Alkalinema sp. FACHB-956: one gene and its partner. The main gene of each other region encodes a partner of the protein of the gene in region 2 in a complex. Links are inferred from orthologs where the notes say so. Each region holds a gene or a part of one and is shown on either strand. Other genes may lie near its edges.

Region 1 (12,461 bases), on a different replicon or contig from region 2:
TGCTCAATGAGACCATAATGCAATTTTCGAATGCGTTAACTTCTGGCAATAGCTTCTTTCTAGCCGCAACTTCCTTCTAGCAGCAGCTTCACAGTCAATCTTTAAATCAAACGTAGCGTTCAATTTGAAACGAACCCAGATCTCAGTGTTGCTACGTTTCATCCAGTTAACTCACAAACGATCCTTGCATCCAATTGAGATCACTAGCCCACGAATGCTCGACTTCTACACCGTTGCTAGTTCCTTGCCTTCAGCTGCCTTGTCAGGTTGTGCAAAGCTCTCAGTGTCGAATGCCACTAAGAACTCGGAACCGGGTTTTGTGCTCCGCAGAACTTTTAAGTAAGCATCTGCATCGTTCCGACGGCGAAAGCGACTCACAGGGATGCGTTGTTCAGCCGAGATTTGATAGATAACCCAAGGAGTCAATTGCGCTTGGTACTTCATAAGTTCTCTCTGTGTAGGGTGGGAAAGTGAACGCAATTTTGCACGGGAAAAAAGCTGACGAAATCGCCAATCCATGGCAGCACAAGAAATCACTGTCAAAGCGACAGTATGCTGTTTGATCGAATATGGAAATCAGCGTAAGTCAGTGGAATGCAGATTGAAATGCGCAAATGAGCGAAATCAACAGACAAAACCGGGCAGAAAAGAAAGATGCCCTCTGCGAATCCATTCCCTGTCAACCCATAGAAAAATCAATCCTGCGAGAGAAATTTCAATGTTTTAACTCGCGTTGACAGAAGATTATTTTTACCATGCAGGATTTGATTAAAACGCAATATTGGGGTTTGCGCAAGGAGTATTTTCGTACCACAACCAAGTTGGCAACAATTCCAAGGTAATACCCCGGTCAAATGTCTAAAGTTTTACCAAGTTAAGTAACGGGATCGCCGATATTTCTCCGGTTATATTGAAGTTTTGTGGGGGCCTACCCAAGCATGATGGTAGTGATCGAGGTATCAATAGATACCCCGTGGGCCAAGGACTTGACCATCTCGGACAGGGGATCAGAAAAGTAGCGTCATCCCTTCTATAAAGACAAAAAAGAGAGTCTTGTGAACTCTCTTTGCCACAACCTATTCACAACGTAATTAGCCGAGCTAGATTATCCGATCGAATAAAGTGAGCTCGACTTGAAAATGGGATCTCTAAGATCTCAACATTCAACGTTCGAGCACACTCCACCAACTCAGATGGGTCGGGGATCAACAATCCATCTACTCAATTATCGATCGACTTATCGATCGACCGATCCCATGACCACATCCACACTACCCAGAATCACAAACAAGTCCGCCACTTTAGTGCCTTGCACCAACTTGGGATAGACCTGCAAGTTATTGAAGTCAGCAGCCCGGATTTTCCAGCGCCAGGGGAACATATTGTCGTCACCCATGATGAAGATGCCCATCTCCCCCCGACCCGCTTCTAGGCGCACGTAATGCTCACCCTTGGGGATTTTGAAGGTGGGGGCTACTTTCTTGGCAACGTATTGATAGTCAAAGCCTCCCCACTCGGATTTAGGGCCTTCTACCATACGCTTGGCTTCCAGGTTCTCGTAGGAGCCACCGGGCAGTCCTGCGATCGCCTGCCGAATGATTTTGAGGGATTCGCGCATTTCCTGCATCCGCACCACGTAGCGGGCATAGCAATCCCCTTCCGTTGCCCAGGCAATCTCCCAATCAAAGTCGTCGTAGCACTCGTAGTGATCGACTTTGCGCAGATCCCATTTCACACCAGAGGCCCGGAGCATGGGGCCAGAGCAGCTATAGTTAATGGCATCTTCGCGGGAGAGTACGCCTACCCCTTCCAACCGCCGCCGGAAGATGGGGTTATTGGTGATGAGGCGTTCGTATTCATCGATGACGGGCGTGAAGTAGTCGCAGAAGTCGATACACTTTTCGACCCAGCCGTAGGGGAGATCTGCCGCCAAACCACCGACCCGGAAGTAGTTATTGTTGACCATGCGGTAGCCTGTAGCGGCTTCAAACAGGTCAAGAATCATTTCCCGATCGCGCAAAGTATAAAAGAAGGGTGTCTGTGCCCCAATATCTGCCACGAATGGCCCTAACCAGAGCAGGTGATTCACCAGTCGGCATAGCTCCAGCATGATGACGCGAATGTAGCTAGCCCGCTTGGGAACGGTAATCCCTGCTAACTTTTCCACCGCGTTCACCGTCACCGCTTCGTTGAACATGCCGCCGTAGTAATCCCAACGGCTGACATAGGGCACGTACATGATGGTCGTGCGGTTTTCAGCAATCTTCTCCATGCCGCGATGGAGGTAGCCTAGGACGGGTTCGCAGTCAATAACATTTTCGCCATCGAGGGTGACCACCAACCGAAAACACCCGTGGGTGGCTGGGTGGTGTGGCCCCATGTTCACCACCATGGGTTCGGTTTTGGTTTCGATCATTGGCATGACTGAACTTCTCCCCGTGTCTCGTGAAATGCGAGTAGGATACGCAAAAGTACCCATTGCTCTATTATACGGACTGGAATCCCGAAGTATTTGCGCTGGAATACAAGATCGAAATTTGAATTTCTAAGCGGAGAAATAGGTTAGACCCAATTCTATGGCATGGGTTAGGGGGATGCTAAGGGCAGCCGACAGAGGAGGGTCGGCCGATCGGTTTCCTGCACAATCTCTACGCTGGCTTGATTCGCGGCCAGTAGTTCCTTGGCGATGAGGAGCCGTAAAGCGGGCGAAAATTGGGGGAGAAGTCTGGGATCGGAGGGGAGGGACTGGAGCTCGGGAAATTCAGGCTTGGGAGAGTTGAGCACTGCGATCGCCCCATCCCAATCCGCTGGAGATCGATCGTCTTGAAGTCGGATGCAAGCCTGTTGTCCGATGACTTGTAGATCCACATAGATTTGACCTTCCTGCATGATGGTTAAGGGAATGTCTACCAAGATGGTCAACGCTTGTTGTAGACAGGCCCGATCGCCATAGATCAAAATCGTGTCTTCTAGTTCTGGAAAATAAACACGGAGGTTACGATTTTGGGCCTGTAGGTGGGTGCAGTAGGCAATCTCTTGCAGTAGTAAATCAAGATCGATCGCTTCCGGTTTCAATGATCGAGATCCCCACTGCACCTTGGAGACATCAATGACCTCATCCAGTAGCTCGACCAATTTGAGGGCAGCGCTGTGGGCCATTGCAACATATTCCCGCTCTTCTTCAGGACTGTCGCAGAGATCCGCTTGGATCATTTGCAGACTGCTAATGAGGCCATTTAACGGCGATCGCAACTCATGGGAGGTACGCGCCAAAAAGCTAGCCTTAAATTGGGCTAGCTCGATCGCGGCCCAAGATTCTAGGGCTGTGGGTTCGGGAATTGAATTGGGATTGGATAGCAACTGAATACCTTCCGGCTGGGTAATCGATTGAGACGCGAGTGAAGGGGTGGCAGGATTGCCGAATACCGCCAGGGTTCGATCGCTCAGCCTAGACCTACACCCCCTCAATATTACCGCCAGATTCCAGCTTGCACATCTGCTCGTTAATGTCGCTGCCCCTCCCCCTCTACCCACCGACCCCTTCCCCCTTTCCCCTGGAATTTGATTTGTACACAGACCCCTAAAGGCTCAGGCGAACTTAAGTTGATGGGTCAGTTGATGGGTCTTGATGCGTCTCCCCTGGGATGCGCTTGACGAGATCGGCGTGTTCTTGCTATCTTAAGCGTAGTCGAAATGACTTCGAGTTAATACCTGTTTAAGTAATTGATTGCCTTGATGGCAGTCCGGGTTGGAGGGTCTCCATGAAAAACATCCTGCATCGTCCTTGGATTCAATCGACTTGCCAAGCCTTCAAAGAGGCGCTCGATCGCAGCAACGCCGCTGTGGAAGAAGGGCGTCGTCTGACGGGTTGGCGCTAACGTCAAATAATGCTGACAATGCTGAATTGATCGTGTGAAAGTTTATTGGGTGAAAGCAATGAAAATGGTTGCCATAGGTGGCAGTTTGCGACCTGACTCCCACAGTTATCAAGCCTTGATGCAAGCGGTCGATCGGGTGCGAGCCTTCGGCATTGAAGTCACGGTTTTAGATCTGCGGGAAATGAATTTACCGTTCTGTAACGGGGGCAAAACCTATCCCGATTATCCCGATGTCACCACATTACGGGACACGGTGAAGGCTGCCGATGGGCTAATTTTAGCCACCCCGGAGTATCACGGTAGTGTCAGCGGTGTCATGAAAAATGCCCTCGATCTGCTGAGCTTTGAAGAGCTGTCGGGCAAGGTGACGGGACTGATTAGTGTCCTGGGTGGGCAATCCAACAGCAATGCCTTGAATGATCTACGCTTGATTATGCGGTGGGTGCACGCATGGGTCATTCCGGAACAAGTCGCGATCGGTCAAGCTTGGCAAGCCTTTACGCCGGAGGGCCAACTGGTGGATGCGGCGCTAAATCAGCGGTTTGACCAATTTGTCCAAAGCTTGGTCGATCACACGCAGAAGATTCGTGGTGTCGCACCATAACCGTTTTAGGCTGCGTTAGGGTTAGGCTGCGTTAGGCTGTTCCATTTCGCTGGTCTAGATGCTTGGCCGCGGATGCCCGAGTTGTGCTCAACTCATTTCGTTTCAGTTCAACAAGTTGCAATTTCATAGCCACGGTAAAATCTATGCTCGATCGCCCCTCTTCCTGCTTTGCCTCAGAAACCCTTCAGGCCCAATTGTCGGCGTTGGCAGAGGCACCCACCTGGGACTTATCGGACTTGTATAAAGACTTTCAGGATCCGGCACTGGAAGCGGACTTACAAGCGCTCAGTCACCAAGCGAGCGATTTTCGGCAAACCTATCGCGGACGGGTTCACACCCTAACAGCAGCAGAAATTGCAACTTGTTTGGGCATCTTGGAGGCGATCGCTGAACGGACAGGATATCTCTATGCATTTCCGTCCTTGATCTTTTCGGCGGATACCCAGGATACCGAGGCAAAGCAGTACGTTGACAAGATGATGGAAGCCTATACGCAAATCCAGAACCAGTTACTCTTTTTTGATTTGGAGTTGAAAAAGCTGGATCCCACTGTCTTTGCAGCCTTAGAAGCAGCCCCGGAATTGCAACCCTACCGACATTATTTAGCGCAGATTGTTAAATATCGCCCCTACACATTGTCGGAGGAAGTCGAGCAAACCCGTAACCAAGATAGCTTGACTGGACGGGAAGCCTTTATCCAACTGCGATCGGTGCATTTAGGTGAACAAACATATACCCCTGTGACCACACCGGATGGCCGCACGGCTGATACAGAAGCAGCACTGGGGGCGTTAGCGTTCCACCCCGATCGGGAGATTCGCACCCAAGCCTATTTATCAATTCGCCAGGTGATGCAGCAACACAACTCGCTGTATGCCTACATTCTTAATACGGTGGCCCAGGATCACAAGTTGGAAAATCAGATGCGGGGCTATGCCTCCACCCTGGAAAAACAACTTCTGGCCGATGAAGTCTCAGAACCCGTGTTTCGCGCCATTATGGACGGCACCCGCGATCGGTTCGACCTTTTTCAGCGTTACTACCGCCTGAAAAACCAAGCCCTCGGCCAAAAAATCCGCACTGCCGATCTCTATGCGCCTTGGACAACAGATGACACCGCCCTACCTGCCATTTCCTACAAAGATGGCGTAGATACCCTGCTCAAAGCCTTGGAACAGTTCGATGTCAACTATGCCCGTCGCGCGGAGGAATTCTTTATCCGTAATTGGGTGGACGCGAAGGTGCGTCCTGGTAAGCGAGGTGGTGCATTCTGCTGGTACGTCCATGGCAAACACAGCTACCTGCTGCAATCCTACACGGATGACTACAATTCCCTATTTACCCTAGCCCACGAAATGGGGCATGGTTTGCATTTTGCTTGGATTGGCGATCGGCAATCCTATTTCAATAGCAATCCCCCGATGGTCTCTGCAGAGATTGCCTCGACGTTCAACGAGCTGTTGTTGTTAGATTATCTACTGAAACAGGCAGAGGGTGATAAAACGTTGACAAAAGCGTTAATTACTCGCCAATTGGAAGACCAGCTCAATCTCCTCTTCCGCCAAAGCACGATTAGTCGGTTGGAGTTGGCCGTCCACGATCGAGCCGCCCAGGGCAGTTTTAACAGTCAGTTTGTCAACGATACCTGGATGCAACTGTATGGAGAATTAGGCGGAGACGCGATCGCAATTCTGCCAGAGCACCAATACGATTGGGCCAGAATTGGCCATATCTACTTCAAACCGTTCTACTGCTATCAATACACCGCGTCGAATATTGTCAGTTTGGCCTGCTACCAGAAGTACCGCGAAATGGGCAAAGATTTCCTTCCGGGCTACCTGGAGTTACTGTCCGTAGGCGGCAGTTTGGATCAGGTGGAAGCCCTCCGCAAGTATGTCGGAGTCGATCTGGAGGACACCGCTACGATTCGGGGGGCACTCTCCTATGTGGAAACCTTGTTAGATCAACTCCAAGCCACGCTGGGATAAATTCTCTGGGTGCAACGATTCTGGGTGTAACGATTCTGGATGTAACGATTCTGGAACGGCTATCCCCGATCGCCCACGGGAATCGGTTGAATGACGGATTCCACCCCAAGAAACGATCGTACCAACGCTAAATACCCTTCCGGATCCTCCAGCATGGGGAAGTGCCCAACCTGAGGCATCATCTGATGGAGGATCCTTGGATTAAGAGCCGCGGCCTTTTGACCTAAGGTGGGCGGAATAATCCGATCGTGTTGCCCTGAAATCAGCAGGGTGGGGATAGACAGATCCGTAAAATGCTGGGGCAATGTGTCAATGGCGTGCTGACTGACCGCATCCAAGAGTGTGCCCATGGCGGCGGCTTCCGAAGCGTTGAGATAATCCTCTAAAAAAGCTTGGCGATCGCGCTTGCCAATAGGCCGATGCAAAAAGCGCTGCATCAGTAAGCGATCCATTTCAGGTAACTGATACAACCAGCGGGGCCGAAATTTGACGACCCATTGTCCAAACCGATAAAAGGCGGCAAACGCCCGTTCGTCATATTCAAAAATTCCACCACAGGTTAAGATTGCCCGATCGACCTGGATGGCGGATTGTTGGATAGCTGATTGCTGGAGAAAATACACCGCGATCGAAGTCCCCATGGAATGGGCAATCACAGTGGCCGTGTCAACCTGAAGGGCTTGCAGTAACTGCACCAGATCTTCCCCATAGGCATCTAGCGTATAGCGATCGTGGGGATTCTGCGGAGATAACTGCGATCGGGCGAAACCCCGTAAGTCGTACAGTAAACAGTCAAAATTCTGGGCTAGTGCCTGTGCCGTTGATTCCCAATAACGAGCCGAGCCGCCCCAACCATGGATAAACACTAAAACAGGGCGGTGAGTCCGTTGCTGTCCCACTGCCGTGATCCATTCGTAATAGTGCGGACAGTGGCGAATTGTAATAAACGGCATGGAGCTGCACCCTCGATCGAAAAATCCCCCGTCTTCAAGTTACCAGGAACTCAAAACGAGGGACTCATTTGTAAACTTTCTATGGCTCACTTCCCATGATGGCTTACGTCCCATGGCTCACTTCTGTTGCTGAAGCATAGTTGGGAATCTCGCCAGCAATTAAGCTTCGCCAGCAATTAAGCGGATTCGGGTTTGGGTAAGGAAGAGGGATGAACGAGTAACTCAGCGGTCGATCGTTTTTCCACCATGTCGCGGGTAATCACACAGCGCGAAACATCCTTTCGGGATGGCAACTCGTACATGATATCCAGCATCAGTTCCTCCACAATGCTGCGGAGTGCGCGCGCGCCGGTTTTGCGGCGGTTGGCTTCCTGGGCGATCGCCCGAACCGCATCCGATCGGAACTCCAACTGCACATTGTCCATTTTCATCAGCTTTTGATACTGCTTCACCAAAGCATTTTTCGGCTCCGTCAGAATCGCGGCCAGCGCATCTTCATCTAGCGGATCCAGCGTCGCCGACACGGGAATCCGTCCAATAAACTCCGGGATCATGCCAAATTTGACAATGTCGTCGGCTTCCATATTTTTCAGAACATCCGCCGTTCGCTTGTCCCGGCTTAGGCTTTCGCCCGTGGTTTGGATAAAGCCCATGGACTTTTTGCCAATCCGCTGTTCGACAATTTTCTCCAGTCCAACAAATGCGCCACCACAGATAAACAGAATATTGCTGGTGTCAATCTGGATACAGTCTTGATAGGGATGCTTCCGTCCCCCTTGGGGCGGAACGTTGGCGATCGTGCCCTCCAGCATTTTCAGCAATGCCTGCTGTACCCCTTCCCCAGAAACGTCACGGGTAATGGAAGGATTTTCACTCTTACGGGCAATTTTATCGATCTCATCGATATAGATAATGCCGCGTTGGGCTTCCTCCACATCAAGGTCTGCCACTTGTAAGAGTCGCAACAGAATGTTTTCCACATCCTCACCGACATAGCCTGCTTCCGTCAGTGTGGTAGCATCGGCGACCGCGAAGGGCACATCCAAAATTGCCGCTAAGGTCTGAGCTAAGAGCGTTTTGCCTGACCCAGTGGGGCCAATCAACAAAATATTGGACTTTTGTAGCTCTACCAAATCTTCAGTCTTACCCCCCTCAGCCTTCGACTCGGCATAACTCAGGCGCTTGTAGTGGTTATAGACAGCCACCGAGAGCACCTTCTTAGCCTCGTCCTGTCCCACGACGTGCTCATCAAGATATTTCTTGATTTCCCGGGGCTTAGGAATTTGGCCTAGGCTAATGGGAGACGTCCGGGTGCGTCGTTTTTCCGCAGGTTGATCCCGACGCGGCACGGGTTGGGGGGTAGAACCACTGTCAAACAGCTCCTCATCCAGAATCTCATTGCAGAGATCCACACACTCATCGCAAATGTAAACACCGGGGCCTGCTATGAGCTTCCGCACTTGCTCCTGGGACTTGCCACAGAAAGAGCATTTGAGATGGGAGTCATAATTTTTCGGCGGCATAGACGTTTAAACCTCGTGCAGCGATCGGTTCGAAATGGGCCTCAATACCAACGGTTAGGCAGGACAGACGCTAAAAGTTAGGAAGCGACAGCAAGAGATTCAGCCCCGACACGATCTTGGCGATAAATCACCTTATCAATCAGGCCATACTCCTGTGCTTCTTCCGCAGACATAAAGAAGTCTCGTTCCGTATCAGCAGCAATTCGCTCTAGGGACTGTCCTGTGTGGGACGCTAACAAACGATTCAAAGTATCTTTGTGATAAAGGATTTCCCGGGCCATGATTTCAATGTCTACGGCTTGCCCCTGGGCACCCCCTAGGGGCTGGTGAATCATGATTCGGGAACTCGGAAGCGACATCCGCTTACCCTTGGTTCCTCCCGACAGGAGAAACGCACCCATGCTGGCGGCTAATCCAAAACAAATGGTCGCTACATCACAGCGCACTTGCTGCATGGTATCGTAAATCCCCATGCCAGCGGTGATCGATCCACCTGGAGAGTTGATATACAGCTGAATATCTTTATCCGGATCCTCAGCTTCCAAAAAGAGCATCTGGGCAATGATAGAGTCCGCGATCGTATCGTTGACATCCGTTCCCAAAAAGATAATACGTTCCCGTAAAAGCCGAGAGTAGATATCGAAGGCGCGTTCGCCTCGTCCAGACTGCTCAACCACCATGGGAACAACCGTTGACGCCGAAATCACGTCATGACGACAAGTACTCGTAAGCCCGTAGCCGGAGGATTGAGAGATCACCATAGCGGTTTAAACCGTTGCAGTCCTTGATTTTAAGCGTTCTTGCTCACATTATGCCTTAAGTCGCCAAGGTCTGTCGGGGTTTTCCAGGGATTCATTGGCGATTTCCGAAAATCTACGGAAAGATCAAATCCGTGGGAGTTGATCTTTGCTCCAAAAGATTAAGACTGGATAGCTTTATCTCTATCCAGTCCGAGGGTTGACCTATTCTACGACTTCGGTAGCGACCTCAATGGCCTCTGAATCATCTTCAGCGGTCTCGTCGTCCTGACTTTCTAAGGTTCCTTCAGGTACTAACTCAACCGTGTTATTGGCTTCGAGCCAAGCAATGATTTGCTCCTTTAGCAAATCTTCTGATAGGACTGAGCGGAGGCGATCGGGATCAATATCCTGACCTTGTAAGGCTTCCATGGTTTCTTTGAACTTGCTGTTGAGTTCAGCCTCATCCACTTTGAGTTCTTGCTGCTTGGCCACTTCGCCGAGGGCGAGGGTGCGCTTCAGGCGATCGATGGCTTCTTCACGGGACCGCTCCTTCAGCATGGCGATCGTGTCTTCGTTGAACAGCTTCCGCACATCCATTCCCTGTTGCTGAAGCTGCATGGCGGTTTGCGTGATCATGTAATTGAGTTCCCGCTCCACCAGAGTTTCCGGCAAATCCACCTCAACTTGAGTCAGCAGGGCATTGATCAGTGCAGTTTCTTTATTCTGCTTAGTCTTGGCGTCGGCCTCTTCTTGGTAGCGAGTTTCCAGATTTTCTCGCAGGGCCGCGATCGTTTCAAATTCGTCTTCGCTCAATTCTTTGGCGAAGTCATCATCTAATTCCGGCAGTTCCCGTCCCTTGAGTTCCTTCAAGGTCATGGAAAACTTCGCGGGCCGCCCCTGCAATTCTTCGCTGAAGTAATCTTCGGGAAACTGAACTTCTACTTCTTTGGTTTCGCCGACTTTCATACCGATCAGCCCTGCAACAAAGCCGGGCACAAAGCGATCTTCTTCCATATCCAGTTGGAAGTTATCAGCTTTGCCACCGGGGACATCCACTTCTTCAGCCCCCTCCGCATCAGGAGTATAGCGACCATGGTAGTCAACCACCGCCACATCTCCCAGTTGCGCCCCCCGATCTTCCACGGGAACCAAAGTTGCCAGTTGCTTTTGATAGCCTTCCAGGGTGGTTGCAACCCGATCGGGATCCGCCTTAATTTCTTCCGCCTGTACGGTCAAGCCGGTATATTGCTTCAGGGTTACTTCGGGCTGTACGTCTACTGAGGCTTTAAAGGTCAGCGGAGTACCAGGTTCATAGCTTTCCACCAACCCTGTGAAGTCAGACTTGAGTTGGAAATTCCCCAGCGAATCAATTTTTTCCTGCTTGAGGGCATCCTTCAAAGCAGTATCAATCAAATCTTCTAAGGCCGTGGCTTTAATTCCCATAGCCCCAAACCGCTGAAGCACCACCTGCCGGGGAACCTTGCCTTTGCGGAACCCAGGGATATTGGCTTGGCGCATGAACTTTTGAATGGTCGCCTCGTAGGCTTTCTTGGTCATTTCCGCCGGGATCTCAATCTCCAAGCCAATTTGGCTGGCGGGTAGCTTTTCCTGGGTTACTTTCATCGCGTGTAAAAACTCTAGATTCACTGCTTCGCAGTAAGCTATACTAACTCATTGGTGTGCGCGATCGTTCACTTACTCTGTGGATTTTTGCGACAAATTAATTCGAAATCGATCACAAAATTTGTGCTGGGTGATCCGGAAAGTTCGATAGAATTCAGAAAACTCAATTGAATAGTAAGTATAATTACTGGCCTAGGAGCTTTTAACTTCACATTGCTGGAAGTTCAACCTATGGGTTCCTGAAGCTATGGGTTTCTGAAGCATTAGAGCAATACCTGAGCATTGGAAAAGAGCTGAGGAGAAGAACTGGCTGCACCTGAAAGAGGTATCAAGTAAGGGGCAAGAATGAATCTCGTGAGGGAGTCCTTTGGTCGTGCAATTCTTGATAATGATCCGATGCGGTCCTGTGAAACTCTCCTCGGGAGGCTTATGTTAAGGACGATCGCAAAACTTAAGGAGTATAGAGATTTCCCCTTGAGGTCAGTTGTTCAATTATTTTTTAGAGTCAGTAATTAGATTGGTAATATTCGGTAAGAAGGGCTTGGGTCAAGATTGTAATCAGTTGATTCTAGGCTCACTGGATTTTAGACTCACTGGATTTTTGAGATTCCTCACTATTTTTGAGATTAATAGTCAGGGTTTGAGATTAAAAGTTTTCCCTAGAAACGGTTCGATTGTAGGAGGTTCGGTTTGAGTCAGTCGTATCGCGTCGCCATCCTAGGCGCGACAGGTGCAGTGGGAACAGAGCTTCTGGCCCTGTTGGAGGAGCGGCAGTTTCCCATCTCGGAATTAAAATTGCTGGCATCTCCCCGCTCTGCAGGAGTGACTTTACCTTTTCAAGGTCAAAATATTTTAGTTGAAGCCGTCAATGAGGACTCCTTTAAGGGAGTTGACATTGTTCTTGCCTCTGCCGGGGCTTCCATTTCCAAAGCTTGGGTCGATCGCATTGTCGAAGCAGGCGCAGTCATGATCGACAATTCCAGTGCCTTTCGCATGGTACCCGAGATTCCTTTAGTTGTGCCGGAGGTGAATCCTGAGGCGGCTAGGAACCACAGGGGCGTGATTGCTAACCCCAACTGCACCACGATTCTCATGTCCGTGGCGATTTACCCCCTCCATCAGGTGCAGCCCATCCGGCGGATTGTTGCAGCC
Region 2 (12,357 bases):
ATGGTGGCATGGGTTCAAAGAGGTGGGTGAAATGGTACAGGATCCAAAACTCGATATTGAACAAAGCTTTTGGGAGACCGGGATTGTGCGGGTGGCAGGGGTGGATGAGGCCGGCTTAGGTTGCTTGGCAGGGCCGATCGTGGCAGCAGCAGTCATTCTGCCCCCCGAAGTGACACCGATTCCGGGGGTACGCGATTCTAAGCAAGTCTCCGCCGCCAAACGGATTCAGTTGCTGCCAAAAATTCAAGCCCAGGCGATCGCGGTGGGAGTGGGGGTCGCATCCGTGGCGGAAGTGGATCAGTGGAATGTCCTACGGGCGTCCTACTTAGCCATGCAGCGGGCTCTAGCACGGGTTGCCCCTGTGGATCATGCCTTGATTGATGGACGGGAAATTTACCATGCGGATCTGGGTAGTGTCACGACGATTATCCATGGAGATGCCCTGTCCTACAGCATTGCCTGTGCCTCGATCGTGGCCAAAGTGCGGCGCGATCGATTCATGCAATGTCTGGCAAAACGCTATCCCGGCTATGGATGGGAACGAAATGCGGGGTATGGAACTCAACAACATCGCGAGGCACTTCAGACCCTGGGAGTTACGCCTTGGCATCGTAAAAGCTACGCGCCTGTTCAAGCGGTGATGCAGCAATTACCGTTATTTGAGCCTTAAGAAAGTTGAGCCTTGAGAAAGATGCTCTTCACCCAAAGGCTCTAGCTAGCCTAGTCATATACTCTGAAAACAGGCATTCCAAAAATAGGCCCCCTGAAAATGGTCAACCAAAATGGACTCAGCATTGAGTCACTGCTTGCAAACCAGGGATTTAACTTGCAAACCAGGAATGCAATGTTTGCAAAGCAGACGAACTCGCGTTTGCTATCATCTTCTCGACTGCTATCATCCTCTCGGCAGCACTGCTAGTTCCGCTTGCTGTTGGTTGACCCATCTTTGGTAATCCTCTAGCAGCTGAGTCATGAGACGTTGCTTGACTGTCAGGAGAATACTGTTTAACAATGCAGTTCCCGTTGCCTCAATCAACGATTTTGGCATGAGCTTGAAGGGCATCGGCAAATCCACACCCACCATCAAATCAGCTTGGCCGTTCAAATAAGTTGCCCCCTGCACCATCACAGGGTAAAGTTCACCTTCTAAACTGAACTTAAAGCGATCGCGGAATAATTCCAAACCTTGTAATTCACACCGGGATGAACTAATCGTGACATGCCCCTGTTCCGTAGCCGTTACTCGCAAATCTACTACGGGCTGAAACTTTAGGTTCATAAAACTCAACGGAGCAACCTGAAATTGGTAATGCTCATCATCTAAAGGAGTCACGCGATCGGGCGTAGCCAGGGTATAAACTAACCGCTGGGCTTGGCGAAGGTAGTGGTGAATGGGAACAGGTTGACTGGGAACGCGAAGATCAATCGTTTGTGAGGAGGCGAAGCAAGTATCCATAGACAAAAATAGAAGAAGGGAACCGGAGGTTTACGGATTTTCAAGTTGCACTTAATTCAATTTTAGAAAATGAAACCGCTTTCTCAGGATTTTCACTGAAGTATAGGATAGTCAGGTAACCCATCTGGATTACCTTCATAAATTGCAGTCTTTTTGCCATTGAAGGGTCTTAATAGTCTTTCTAGAAAGACTGTTCCATGGCAGTTCTGACTGACCCGTTGTTCTCCCCATTCAAGATGTCTTCCCATTCCCTATGACAGTTTCTATTGGCCACCTCGGTCCCACAGGCACCTATGCGGAGATGGCAGCGCTGACCTTTCAGACTTGGCTGCTAGAGCATCGCGCTCAGGCATCGAACCTTGTTGCCTATCCCACGATCGCCCAAACCCTCCAAGCCGTCGCCCAAAATCAAGTAGACTTGGCGATCGTTCCAGTGGAAAATTCCGTGGAAGGCGGCGTCACGATGACGATGGATACGCTATGGCAGCTGGATCAACTTCACATTCAGCATGCACTCACGATTCCCATTCACCATGCGTTGATTTCCTGTGCCTCGCAGATTAGTGACATTTGTACGGTCTATTCCCATCCCCAAGCCTTAGCCCAATGCCAACAATGGCTAGGAACCCATTTACCACAGGCTCAGGCACAGCCGACCAATTCCACGACTGAAGCCTTGGGCAACTTAAGCCAAGATCGAACGATCGGGGCGATCGCCTCCCAACGAGCTGCCGAACTGTACCAGCTTCCTATCCTGGCCTGTCCAATTAATGACCATCCAGATAACCAAACTCGATTTTTAGTCCTCAGCCGAGAAGAATCCCCCGGCGGAGCCTATACTTCACTGGCTTTTAGTATTGCAGCCAATCGGCCTGGCAGTTTGCTCAAAATGCTGCAAATTTTTGCTGACAGAGAAATCAATCTGAGTCGGATTGAATCTCGCCCCAGCAAGCGATCGATGGGTGACTACTTATTTTTTCTAGATCTAGAAGCGGATGCCAGAGCAGCCATTACACAAGCAGCTTTGCGGGAACTCATCGCGCAAGCTGAAACCGTCAAACTGTTTGGCAGCTATGACCTTAAAAACTATGCAGAAATTGCCGAATGAGTAGGCTTTACCCATTCGGAGCAAATCGGAGCGAATTCGGGAAATCTCCGCTAGTTCGGACGACTTCGGGTTGTGCGGAACTACTTGGGGAATTTGGGATTAATTCGGAAAATCTCCGCCCAAAGTATCTTTCAAAACAGTTCTTGCTGCCAAGTGTTTGCGGGTCGAGGACAAAATCTCAATTTCCCGCTCTAAGCGCGCTGACGTATTCTGCATCTCTAGCAACGTTTGTTGTTCTTCTGGAACCCCTCGAAGATTGCTGGCAACCCAGTAGGATAGTTCGATCGGGGTGGTCGGGAGATCCTCGGGTAAATCCATCGCCTCGCCACTCAACTTGGCCGATAGACGAACCACATCCCGCAAAAGTTGATCTACTTCTTGGGTCAGGGGCCGCAAATCTTTCTGGGTCGGTTCATCTTCTAACCATTCCACCAGTCCAACGCGGTAGGGTTTTTCACGCACATAGTCCAACACCCGAAAGCGCTGCTGCCCCAAGGTCAAAATCTCCATGCGATCGTCGGGCAGGCGATAAAATTGGATAATTTCTGCGCAACACCCAACTAGAGCAGGCTCACCCTTAACCTGATCCCACATCAAAACCCCAAATTGCCGATCGGTTTCGAGGATCGTATTCATCAGAATGCGATAACGAAACTCAAAAATATGTAGCGGCAAGGGTCGGCCTGGAAACAGAACTAAACCGGGCAACGGGAAAAGAGGAAGTTCACGAACCGCGATCGAGGAGAAAGCCATGGGAATTGCTAAGGAGAGGAGACGTTGCTTACTTTTCTTAATGTATCTCTTAATGTATCCAATCTTAATGTATTTGATGGAGGCACTCAGGGTATGTCCCAGCCAAATTGTGGTGCAGGCCAATTGCATTCTAGAGAAATGACGTTCTAGAACAACCTATACACAATGACTAGAGACGGCTCTTACCTTCACCCGGTAAAAGCCGTCTCCTAAAAAACAACTAATTAATGTTGTTAGTAATTAAAGCTTAACTTCAATATCAACACCCGCTGGTAGATCGAGCTTCATCAATGCATCGATCGTTTTAGACGAAGGTTGATAAATATCAATGATGCGGCGGTGGGTGCGTGTTTCAAAATGCTCACGGGAGTCCTTGTCTACGTGGGGAGAGCGCAGGACGCAATAAATCCGGCGCTTGGTAGGAAGGGGAATCGGGCCGATCGCCGTTGCATTGGTACGATTTGCTGTGTCTACAATCTTCTCGCAGGAAGTATCCAGAAGGCGACGATCGAAGGCCTTGAGTCGAATCCGGATTTTTTGCTGTTGAATCGTTGCCATTGAAAATGCCTATCTATATTGTCAAGGTTCAGATGACATCAAGCGTTGAAATAACAAAAGTAGTGATTAATGCTAAGGTCAACGCTGACGAAAATACGAAAGATTAGCAAACATAAATCACAGGAGTTACTGGGGGAAAACCGATGAATTCCCCCAGTAATCCTAAGTCATTCTACTTGAGGATCTTGGACACAACGCCCGCACCAACGGTACGGCCACCCTCACGGATAGCAAAGCGCATCCCTTGCTCAATTGCGATCGGGTTGATCAGTTCCACGGTCATTTTGATCCGGTCACCAGGCATCACCATTTCCGCAGTGGTACCATCGTCAGCGGTGAACGCATTGATCGTACCGGTCACGTCGGTTGTCCGCACATAGAACTGAGGACGATAGCCAGGGAAGAACGGAGTGTGACGACCACCTTCTTCCTTCTTGAGGATGTAAACCTCAGATTCAAACTGGGTGTGAGGAGTGATAGAACCGGGCTTAGCCAATACCATCCCACGCTCGATATCTTCTTTCTTGATACCGCGCAGCAACAGACCTGCGTTGTCACCAGCCTGACCTTCTTCCAGCTGCTTCCGGAACATTTCAATCCCGGTCACCGTGGTCTTACGAGTGTCACGAATCCCGACGATTTCGATTTCTTCGGAGACCTTGATCATGCCCCGCTCGATCCGACCGGTAGCCACTGTCCCCCGACCAGAGATGGAGAACACATCTTCCACTGCCATCAAGAAGGGTTTATCCACTTCCCGCTCAGGGGTGGGGACGTAGTCATCCACGGAATCCATCAGTTCGTAGATCTTATCAACCCACTCATTTTCGCCCCGTTGGGTTTTGGGGTTAGCCTGCATTTGCTCTAGGGCCTTCAGGGCAGAACCAGCGGTGATGGGAATGTCATCACCGGGGAAATCGTAGGAGCTGAGCAGTTCGCGAACTTCCAGCTCTACCAGTTCCAGCAGTTCATCATCATCCACCATGTCCTTCTTGTTAAGGAACACGACCAGACGAGGTACACCCACCTGACGAGCCAACAGGATGTGCTCACGGGTTTGGGGCATGGGGCCATCTGCTGCCGAGCAAACCAGAATAGCACCGTCCATCTGAGCAGCACCCGTGATCATGTTTTTCACGTAGTCTGCGTGACCGGGACAATCCACGTGAGCATAGTGCCGACTTGCAGTCTCGTACTCTACGTGAGCTGTGTTGATGGTGATACCACGAGCCTTTTCTTCAGGGGCTGCGTCGATTTCATCATACTTTTTAGCAGCAGCTTGACCCAGAGCAGCCAAGGTCGAGGTGATTGCTGCGGTCAGGGTGGTTTTACCATGGTCAACGTGACCGATGGTACCAATGTTGACGTGGGGTTTAGTCCGTGTAAACTTTTCGCGTGCCATTTTCTACAGTTCCTCTTGCAAATTATGCGTTCCCTTTGTTCTTCGCAATGATGGCCTCAGCCACGTTCCGAGGCACTTCCTCGTAGTTGCTGAATTCCATTGTAAAGGTACCTCGACCTTGCGTCATAGACCGGATGTCTGTCGCATACCCAAACATCTCAGCCAGTGGAACCTTGGTAACCACTTTTGCAGTACCCCGTTCCACACCCTGGGCTTCAATTTGACCGCGACGGGAAATCAGGTTCCCCATCACTGTACCCAGGTATTCTTCCGGTGCCTCGACCTCAACTTTCATCACAGGCTCGAGGAGAACCGGAGAAGCTTTCATCACGGCTTCCTTAATTGCCATAGAACCGGCAATCTTGAAGGCCATTTCCGAAGAGTCCACGTCGTGGTAGGATCCATCGACTAAGGTTGCCCTAACGTCGATCAGCGGATAGCCTGCCAAAATCCCCGATTCGCAAGCTTCCTTCATCCCGTTTTCCGCCGGCCCGACATATTCCTTAGGAACGGTACCACCGACAATCTTCGAGACAAACTCAAAACCGCAACCGACTTCACCGGGTTCCAGTTCGATCACCACGTGACCATACTGTCCTTTACCCCCGGACTGACGGACAAACTTTCCTTCAGCACGAACTTGCTTGCGGATCGTTTCTCGGTAGGCGACCTGAGGTGCACCAACGTTAGCTTCAACCTTGAATTCCCGCATCATACGATCGACGAGAATTTCTAAGTGCAGCTCACCCATCCCTGCAATCACGGTTTGATTCGTTTCAGAATCAATACTGACGCGGAAGGTGGGGTCTTCCTCAGAAAGAGCCTTAAGCGCCTTGGAAAGCTTTTCCATATCGCTCTTGGTTTTAGGCTCTACAGCTACCGAGATAACCGGCTCAGGAATAAACAAAGATTCCAGAACAATATTATCGCCTTCGGGCGCTAGCGTATCACCCGTCAAGGTATCAGACAAACCAGGGACTGCACCCAAGTCGCCAGCCCGTAGCTCGTCCACGTCAATCCGCTCGTCGGCTTTCAAGACGATGAGGCGAGAGACGCGCTCTTTTTTACCTTTGCTGGTGTTGTAGATGTAGCTGCCTTTGCTGAGAACACCCGAGTATACCCGCACAAAGGTTAAACGACCTACAAATTTGTCCGTCATCACCTTAAAGGCTAGAGCCGCTAGTGGTTGATTATCACTGGCAGGACGCTCAGCGACAGAACCATCGGGCAGAGTGCCTTGGATAGCGGCCACATCGATCGGGGCGGGCATGTAATCCACCACTGCATCGAGCAGTTGCTGAACGCCTTTATTCTTGAAGGCAGAGCCACAGAACATTGGAACCATCGAGCCATCCAGCACGCCTTTACGAACGGCTGTTTGGATTTCTTCAACGGAGAATTCTTCACCGCTGAAATATTTTTCCATCAGTTCTTCGCTGGTTTCGGCCACGGCTTCAATCAGCTGGACACGAAACTCTTCAGCCCGATCTTTGAGGTCAGCAGGAACGTCAGTGACTTCAATTTCCTTGCCAAGATCGTCTTTGTGGATGTACGCCTTCATGCGCACCAAGTCCACAATCCCTTTGAAGTTATCTTCAGCGCCGATCGGAATCTGCATGGGAATTGCATTGGCTCCCAAGCGATCCTTAATCTGACCGTAAACCTTGTAGAAGTCAGCCCCTGTCCGATCCATTTTGTTAACGAACACAATCCGGGGGACGCTATAACGGTTGGCTTGCTTCCACACCGTTTCAGACTGGGGTTGTACACCGCCGACGGAGCAGAAAACTGCAATCACACCGTCGAGTACTCGCATAGAACGTTCAACTTCAATGGTGAAGTCTACGTGTCCTGGAGTATCAATAATGTTGATCTTGTGTTCCAGCGCACCTTCAGCAGGCTTATTCGGTTGTTCTGGATCGCGACGAGTCCACTGGGTACTGATTGCAGCCGCAGTAATGGTGATACCGCGCTCTTTCTCCTGCTCCATCCAGTCAGTGGTGGCAGCACCATCATGTACTTCGCCAATTTTGTGAACCACACCGGAATAGAACAGAATCCGTTCCGTTGTGGTGGTCTTGCCCGCGTCAATATGGGCAGCAATTCCGATGTTTCGTACTCTCTCGAGCGGAACGGTACGAGCCACGGTTACCTCCTCGATCGTTGGATAGGGATAACGTCAGTAAAGACGCTGTAAAGATTCTATACGTTTTAATACCGATAGTGTGCGAAGGCTTTGTTCGCTTCAGCCATCCGGTGAGTTTCTTCTCGCTTCCGGATTGCACTACCAGTTTGGTTGGCTGCATCCATCAGTTCATTGGCAAATTTGCTCGCCATGGATTTCCCAGCCCGTTGCCGCGAAAACTGGATCAACCAACGCAACGCCAAGGCAATTCCCCGATCGCTCCGAACTTCCATGGGCACTTGATAGGTTGCACCACCCACCCGTCGAGCTTTGACTTCCACCAGAGGAGTCGCATTCTTGACAGCCTTCTCAAAAACCTCCATGGGATCAGCCCCAGTGCGTTCTTTGATGATGTCAAAGGCTTGATAGATAATGCGGTTCGCCAAAGACTTCTTACCGCTGCGCATGATGCGACGGGAAGTCATGGTTACCAAACGAGAATTGTAGACAGGATCGGGAGGAATCGGACGCTTTTTGATTTCCGTACGACGAGACATAAGAATCCTTTCAGAGTTGAGAAATACAGTCTGAAGACCGACCTAGAAATCATCAGCCCAGACACAGTGAAAAGCTAGGTATTCCCAACCCAAGGATGGCTTCGGAATTCAGCATCAATCCCTTCGTGAAACCAAAATCCTTTATGGGCAACCTAGCAGACCAATTCCATCTAGTTTGTGACTGGAACTAGTACGACTGAAGAAAGTGTCCGCAACTCATGGGAAACCCCAGACACTTTCTTGACCAAACCTAAAACAAGGTACGTTACCTAAGCACGTCACCTAACAAGAACGACATCTAAACGACATCTAAATGTGCGTTACTTAGCAGCAGCTTTAGGACGCTTCGCACCATACTTGGAGCGACCCTGCTTGCGATCTTTCACACCAGCAGTATCCAAGGTGCCACGAATAATATGGTAGCGAACTCCAGGCAGATCTTTCACACGACCACCCCGAATCATGACAACGGAGTGCTCTTGGAGGTTATGACCAATCCCTGGAATGTAAGCGGTCACCTCAAAACCAGAGGTTAACCGAACACGGGCAACTTTCCGCAGAGCCGAGTTGGGCTTCTTAGGCGTTGTTGTGTAAACACGAGTACAGACACCACGACGTTGAGGACAAGCCTTGAGCGCCGGGGACTTAGTTTTCTTTCGAGCGCGATTGCGCTCATCCCGAATGAGTTGCTGGATTGTGGGCATCTTATTGCCTGTAAATTTTTGCTTGTTCCAACTTTCAACAAATATTAAAGGTACCAAGGTTTGACGACCCCTGTCAAACTTTTTGGGTGTATTTGTTAAAGCTCAAAAGTTAAAGGTAAACTTTCTAGGATCCAATTGCTACTTTATGATGGTGAATTGATCGAAAATGAAAAACCACAGCCACAAACCGCCGTGGCGATCGGGTTGTCAAACTGAAAATTACCGCCCATCAGATCTTCAGCATAGTCAACTTTCAGTCCCTCCAGATGAGGCCATTGGGCCGCCGACACAATGACTGTGATATCTTCGCACTGCTGTTCTACGTCATCGGACGCGCGGCTATCGCACCAAGTTAACCGATAGCTCCAGCCGGAACAGCCGCCTTCCTGGGTCATAATCCGCAAATAGTATGCAGTAGGATGTTGTCGCTGCCGAGTACGCTTGACTTCTGCCAGCGCTGCTGCACTGAGATAAACCATGAATTTAAACGAGGAATAACTAGAAGGGGAAACATTACTGTTGCCATCCTAATATGCCGCAATTCCCCATGGACGATCGCCCCCTCAAGCGCACTCTCTGTTCCAGCGATCGACCGTTCTAGCGGATTGTGTTTGAAGTTAAAGCGGATTAGATTGCTTGGATTCCGTCGCTGCACTACCCGTTCCAGAAATTCCACACCCGTTCCAGAAATTCCACACCCGCTTTCCTTCTGCGGCAAGAGGGAAGGATCGCACCGGGTCCTTCCCTCTTGATGTTTAAGATAGTTTACCTGTCCATTGTTCAGGGGGGCGTGCAGCGTGGGAGCTTGCCGTATCGAACCATGGATGGATGAGTAGCCCGAAATTGGTCAAATGATCAACTACCAAATTAGCGATCGGGCGTTGCCCGTGCATAGTCATCCTGGAAACGCACAATGTCGTCTTCACCCAAGTATTCGCCATTTTGGACTTCAATCAAAACCAGAGAAATCACACCGGGGTTTTCTAATCGGTGGGGTGTGCATTGGGGAACATAGGTGGATTGGTTCGAACTTAGGGTCAATTCCTCTTCTCCACAGGTCACTTTCGCAGTCCCTGCGACAACAATCCAGTGCTCACTTCGGTGGTGGTGCATTTGCAAGCTGAGGCGATGTCCCGGCTTAACTTCAATCCGCTTAATCTTGTAACCCCGCCCCTCTTCTAGGATTGTGAACGACCCCCAGGGACGGAGTTCAGTTGCTGCGATGCCTTTCAAATTAGAAGTAGACAACGTGAGGGCGGGAACTTGAGTCATTTCTTGAGGTTGAGCCACTATATTCCACTCCTTAGAATCAATAATTCGTAAAACTGTAACCGTAAAAATTCAAAACTTTCGTTGTGCCCAGGGATCGTCACCTAACGTTGAGCTACGAGCGGTCGAAGAACCGAGTCACGAAGAGAACGGCTGTGTGAATTTGCATACAGGGTGCGATGAACCCGATCGACAGTGTTTCACGAATTCGAAGAACAGCCCGAAAACTTTTGCCCTTTCACCCTAACAAACCCGTTTCTGTGCGACTAGTGCGAAGTGAGTAATTTCACTGAATTTCACCCATTCTTCACGGGGATAGGAAATCAGCTTCAAGGGGGCTTAATGGGATTCATTGAATTGAGACTCAATTGGGACTCAATTGAGGTGGAAGTCCAATCAGTTTGAATAAAAACATTCAACGGGGTGGGACATCCCTGAGCATCCCTGAGACACCTGTGCACTTGACTATCCCCATGAGTTGTCTCACATCCACAACGGAAGAGAAATCATGGAGAATGCTGAACTATCCCATGAAATCGGTGCAATTCTGGTGCATTTTGAGTGCATTCACTGGAATTACAGTGGTGTTGCAACTGGATGCAACGTAGTCCTGTCTCCAAAATGATTCAAAATTAAGGCTGAAGAAAAACGCCGATCGCTTCATGGACACGGGCAGAACTGCGGGGCGGACGATCGAGAATTTGGCCTCCTAGATACAGCGTTGTTGAACTCCCTCCATCCAAATTCAGCGCATCCACGGCTCCTAACTGTTGCATAATACTAGCCATTTCACCCAGGCTAGGCCCACTCCCTCCTTCGCGGTTATGGACAGACACTAGCAGAATCTTGCCATCAGGCAGTTGCCCGATCGCGCTGCGGGCGGCCCGCTCTTGGGCAAACGCGACACTAAACTGCTCCGCAGCGGGATCGAGAACAACTTGGCGGTTTTTGACCAGGAGAGGCCCGCCGCCCACCATATGGGGGTAGGCTTCCAAGCCGGGGATCGATTCCACCCGATCGAGTTGTACTGCGGTGCCTGGAGTAAACTGATTTGCCGCCGTCCGGTTCGATCGAAAAACCAGCAGATAGGCAGATCCCGTCGGGATGGCCACCGTTTCTCCCGCCTTGCCTGCATTTTTTTGTTCCGTCACCTGGTTATTTTGCACCGTGACCAGAATTTCGTTATCCGAGAGCGTGGTGTAGGTACTGCCCCATTCCGCGTTGTACCGGGCAATGCCCGCCTGCACATAGGCGCTATTGAAATAGGTCAGGGGAAAGCGTTGCCCATTGGCCAAAATGGCTGTTTCTTTGAGGCTATAGCGATCGAAGCGAAACTGCCCTTGCTCCGTCCAAGCGACGACCCCGCGATTGAGAATCGGCCCCGATCGCCACTGTCCATTTAAGCGAATTGCACCCAACGGCAACTGATTAAGGCGGTTGAAAAATCCGCCATTGATGGCCCCACTCACCTGGGACTGTTGTGCCGTTTGCAGCAGACTGGCCGTTCCGGCGATCGTGGGGAAGTTGGGTAGAACGGGCAACAGCCGAACCCCCGTTTGCTTGGGATCAATTTCCAGGGCAATGACTGGAAAGCGCGTTGTCCCCAGTGTTAACGCCTGTTGCCGCCACCGTAAGCCCTTGCCCCAGGCAATATCAAGGGGTTGGAGGGGGAAGGCTCCAATGTCAATGACTAAGCGATTAGGATTGCTTAAGGTAAATAGGGAGGGCCGTTGGGTGATGGGCACGCCGAGGCGCAGGGTTGTGCGATCGCCCATCGATTCTAGTTTCAGAGACTTAATGATCCCAGTGGTCGTTGGCTTAAACCGTTGGATCAACGCAGCGTCGGTTTTGGCCTCTAGGGTAATCAACAATTCCTGGCTTTGGGCATCCACTTGATAGGGAGTCGGGCGATCGAGATCCACGACGAGGCGTTCCCCCCAAGGCTGCTGACCTTGACGTAAATTGACCAAAGCCGCACTCGGGGTTTTCAGTTCGAGCACCTCTCCCTTGGCTTGGACTTGCCAACCCCACTGGTTGGCCAAGGCCGTGATATCCAGATAGCGTACGGGGGGAATCCGCTGCACCGGCAGCGGAGCCGGGGGGCGCTGGGGGTCTACAAACCAGTCGATCGGCTGCTGCCCAAGATTTTCGGTACTGAGAAAACGCAGTCCGATTAGCTGCATTAATGCTCCTTCCGAAAGGGCGATGCGATTGCCTGTCGAGGTTTGCCATTGGCCCCAAGCAGCATTAAATGTTCGACCATTGAGCAAAATTTGCCGCCCCTGTATCCAGGATGGATTCGTTTGGGATCTCAGCATTGGCGCATTGGGGGTAGGAGCCGAGGGCGGTTGTTCTAAGCTCGGGGGCTTGGGCGGAACCGCCAAGGCTGGTAAAGCTGTCCCGATTCCCAGCCCGATGACGAGTA

The links.
Region 1: the proteins of rpsG (region 2) and tig are in contact, whole or in part, in a crystal structure (PDB 3GTY), measured with the Thermotoga maritima proteins. The link is inferred for Alkalinema sp. FACHB-956 from one-to-one orthologs. Residues at the interface, in WP_004081843.1 of Thermotoga maritima: Lys34, Lys52, Lys55, Glu59, Arg62, Gln63, Glu66, Asn67, Lys69, Val71, Arg95, Ala109, Lys110, Lys111, Gly112, Arg113, Pro114, Glu117, Glu121, Ile124, Ala125, Tyr127, Asn128, Asn129, Thr130, Gly131, Lys135, Asp139, Arg142, Met143; in WP_004081061.1 of Thermotoga maritima: Glu122, Val124, Val129, Leu130, Tyr133, Glu188, Gly259, Ile262, Tyr263, Glu266, Ser270, Glu273, Gln274, Glu277, Arg308, Gln311, Ile312, Ser315, Tyr316, Glu325, Arg329, Arg336, Leu363, Phe366, Trp367, Arg373, Leu377, Arg381, Leu384, Glu387.

Annotation. Positions count from the first base shown.
Region 1 is NZ_JACJRC010000005.1:186,991-199,451, reverse strand. Bases 9,110-12,040 are described here. They hold tig (trigger factor), read right to left. Parts: upstream 11,310-12,040; coding sequence 9,909-11,309; downstream 9,110-9,908. Other genes in these bases: H6G21_RS08880 (aspartate-semialdehyde dehydrogenase), read left to right, coding at 12,000-12,040; clpP (ATP-dependent Clp endopeptidase proteolytic subunit ClpP), read right to left, coding at 9,110-9,707. In the rest of the region: H6G21_RS08925 (hypothetical protein), read right to left, coding at 226-444; H6G21_RS08920 (NAD(P)H-quinone oxidoreductase subunit H), read right to left, coding at 1,238-2,422; H6G21_RS08915 (HAMP domain-containing sensor histidine kinase), read right to left, coding at 2,587-3,468; H6G21_RS08910 (NADPH-dependent FMN reductase), read left to right, coding at 3,937-4,482; H6G21_RS08905 (M3 family metallopeptidase), read left to right, coding at 4,626-6,470; H6G21_RS08900 (alpha/beta hydrolase), read right to left, coding at 6,530-7,423; ATP-dependent protease ATP-binding subunit ClpX, read right to left, coding at 7,600-8,946; more of clpP, read right to left, coding at 9,024-9,109; more of H6G21_RS08880, read left to right, coding at 12,041-12,461. UniProt on the Bacillus subtilis protein: Involved in protein export. Acts as a chaperone by maintaining the newly synthesized protein in an open conformation. Functions as a peptidyl-prolyl cis-trans isomerase.
Region 2 is NZ_JACJRC010000021.1:75,620-87,976, reverse strand. What follows is about bases 6,225-9,051. They hold rpsG (30S ribosomal protein S7), read right to left. Parts: upstream 7,960-9,051; coding sequence 7,489-7,959; downstream 6,225-7,488. Other genes in these bases: H6G21_RS19200 (iron-sulfur cluster assembly accessory protein), read right to left, coding at 8,807-9,051; rpsL (30S ribosomal protein S12), read right to left, coding at 8,280-8,663; fusA (elongation factor G), read right to left, coding at 6,225-7,423. Outside these bases: H6G21_RS19245 (ribonuclease HII), read left to right, coding at 32-670; H6G21_RS19240 (DUF1997 domain-containing protein), read right to left, coding at 896-1,456; pheA (prephenate dehydratase), read left to right, coding at 1,710-2,564; H6G21_RS19230 (LON peptidase substrate-binding domain-containing protein), read right to left, coding at 2,664-3,317; rpsJ (30S ribosomal protein S10), read right to left, coding at 3,558-3,875; tuf (elongation factor Tu), read right to left, coding at 4,048-5,277; more of fusA, read right to left, coding at 5,300-6,224; more of H6G21_RS19200, read right to left, coding at 9,052-9,142; H6G21_RS19195 (cupin domain-containing protein), read right to left, coding at 9,531-9,977; H6G21_RS19190 (phosphodiester glycosidase family protein), read right to left, coding at 10,565-12,357.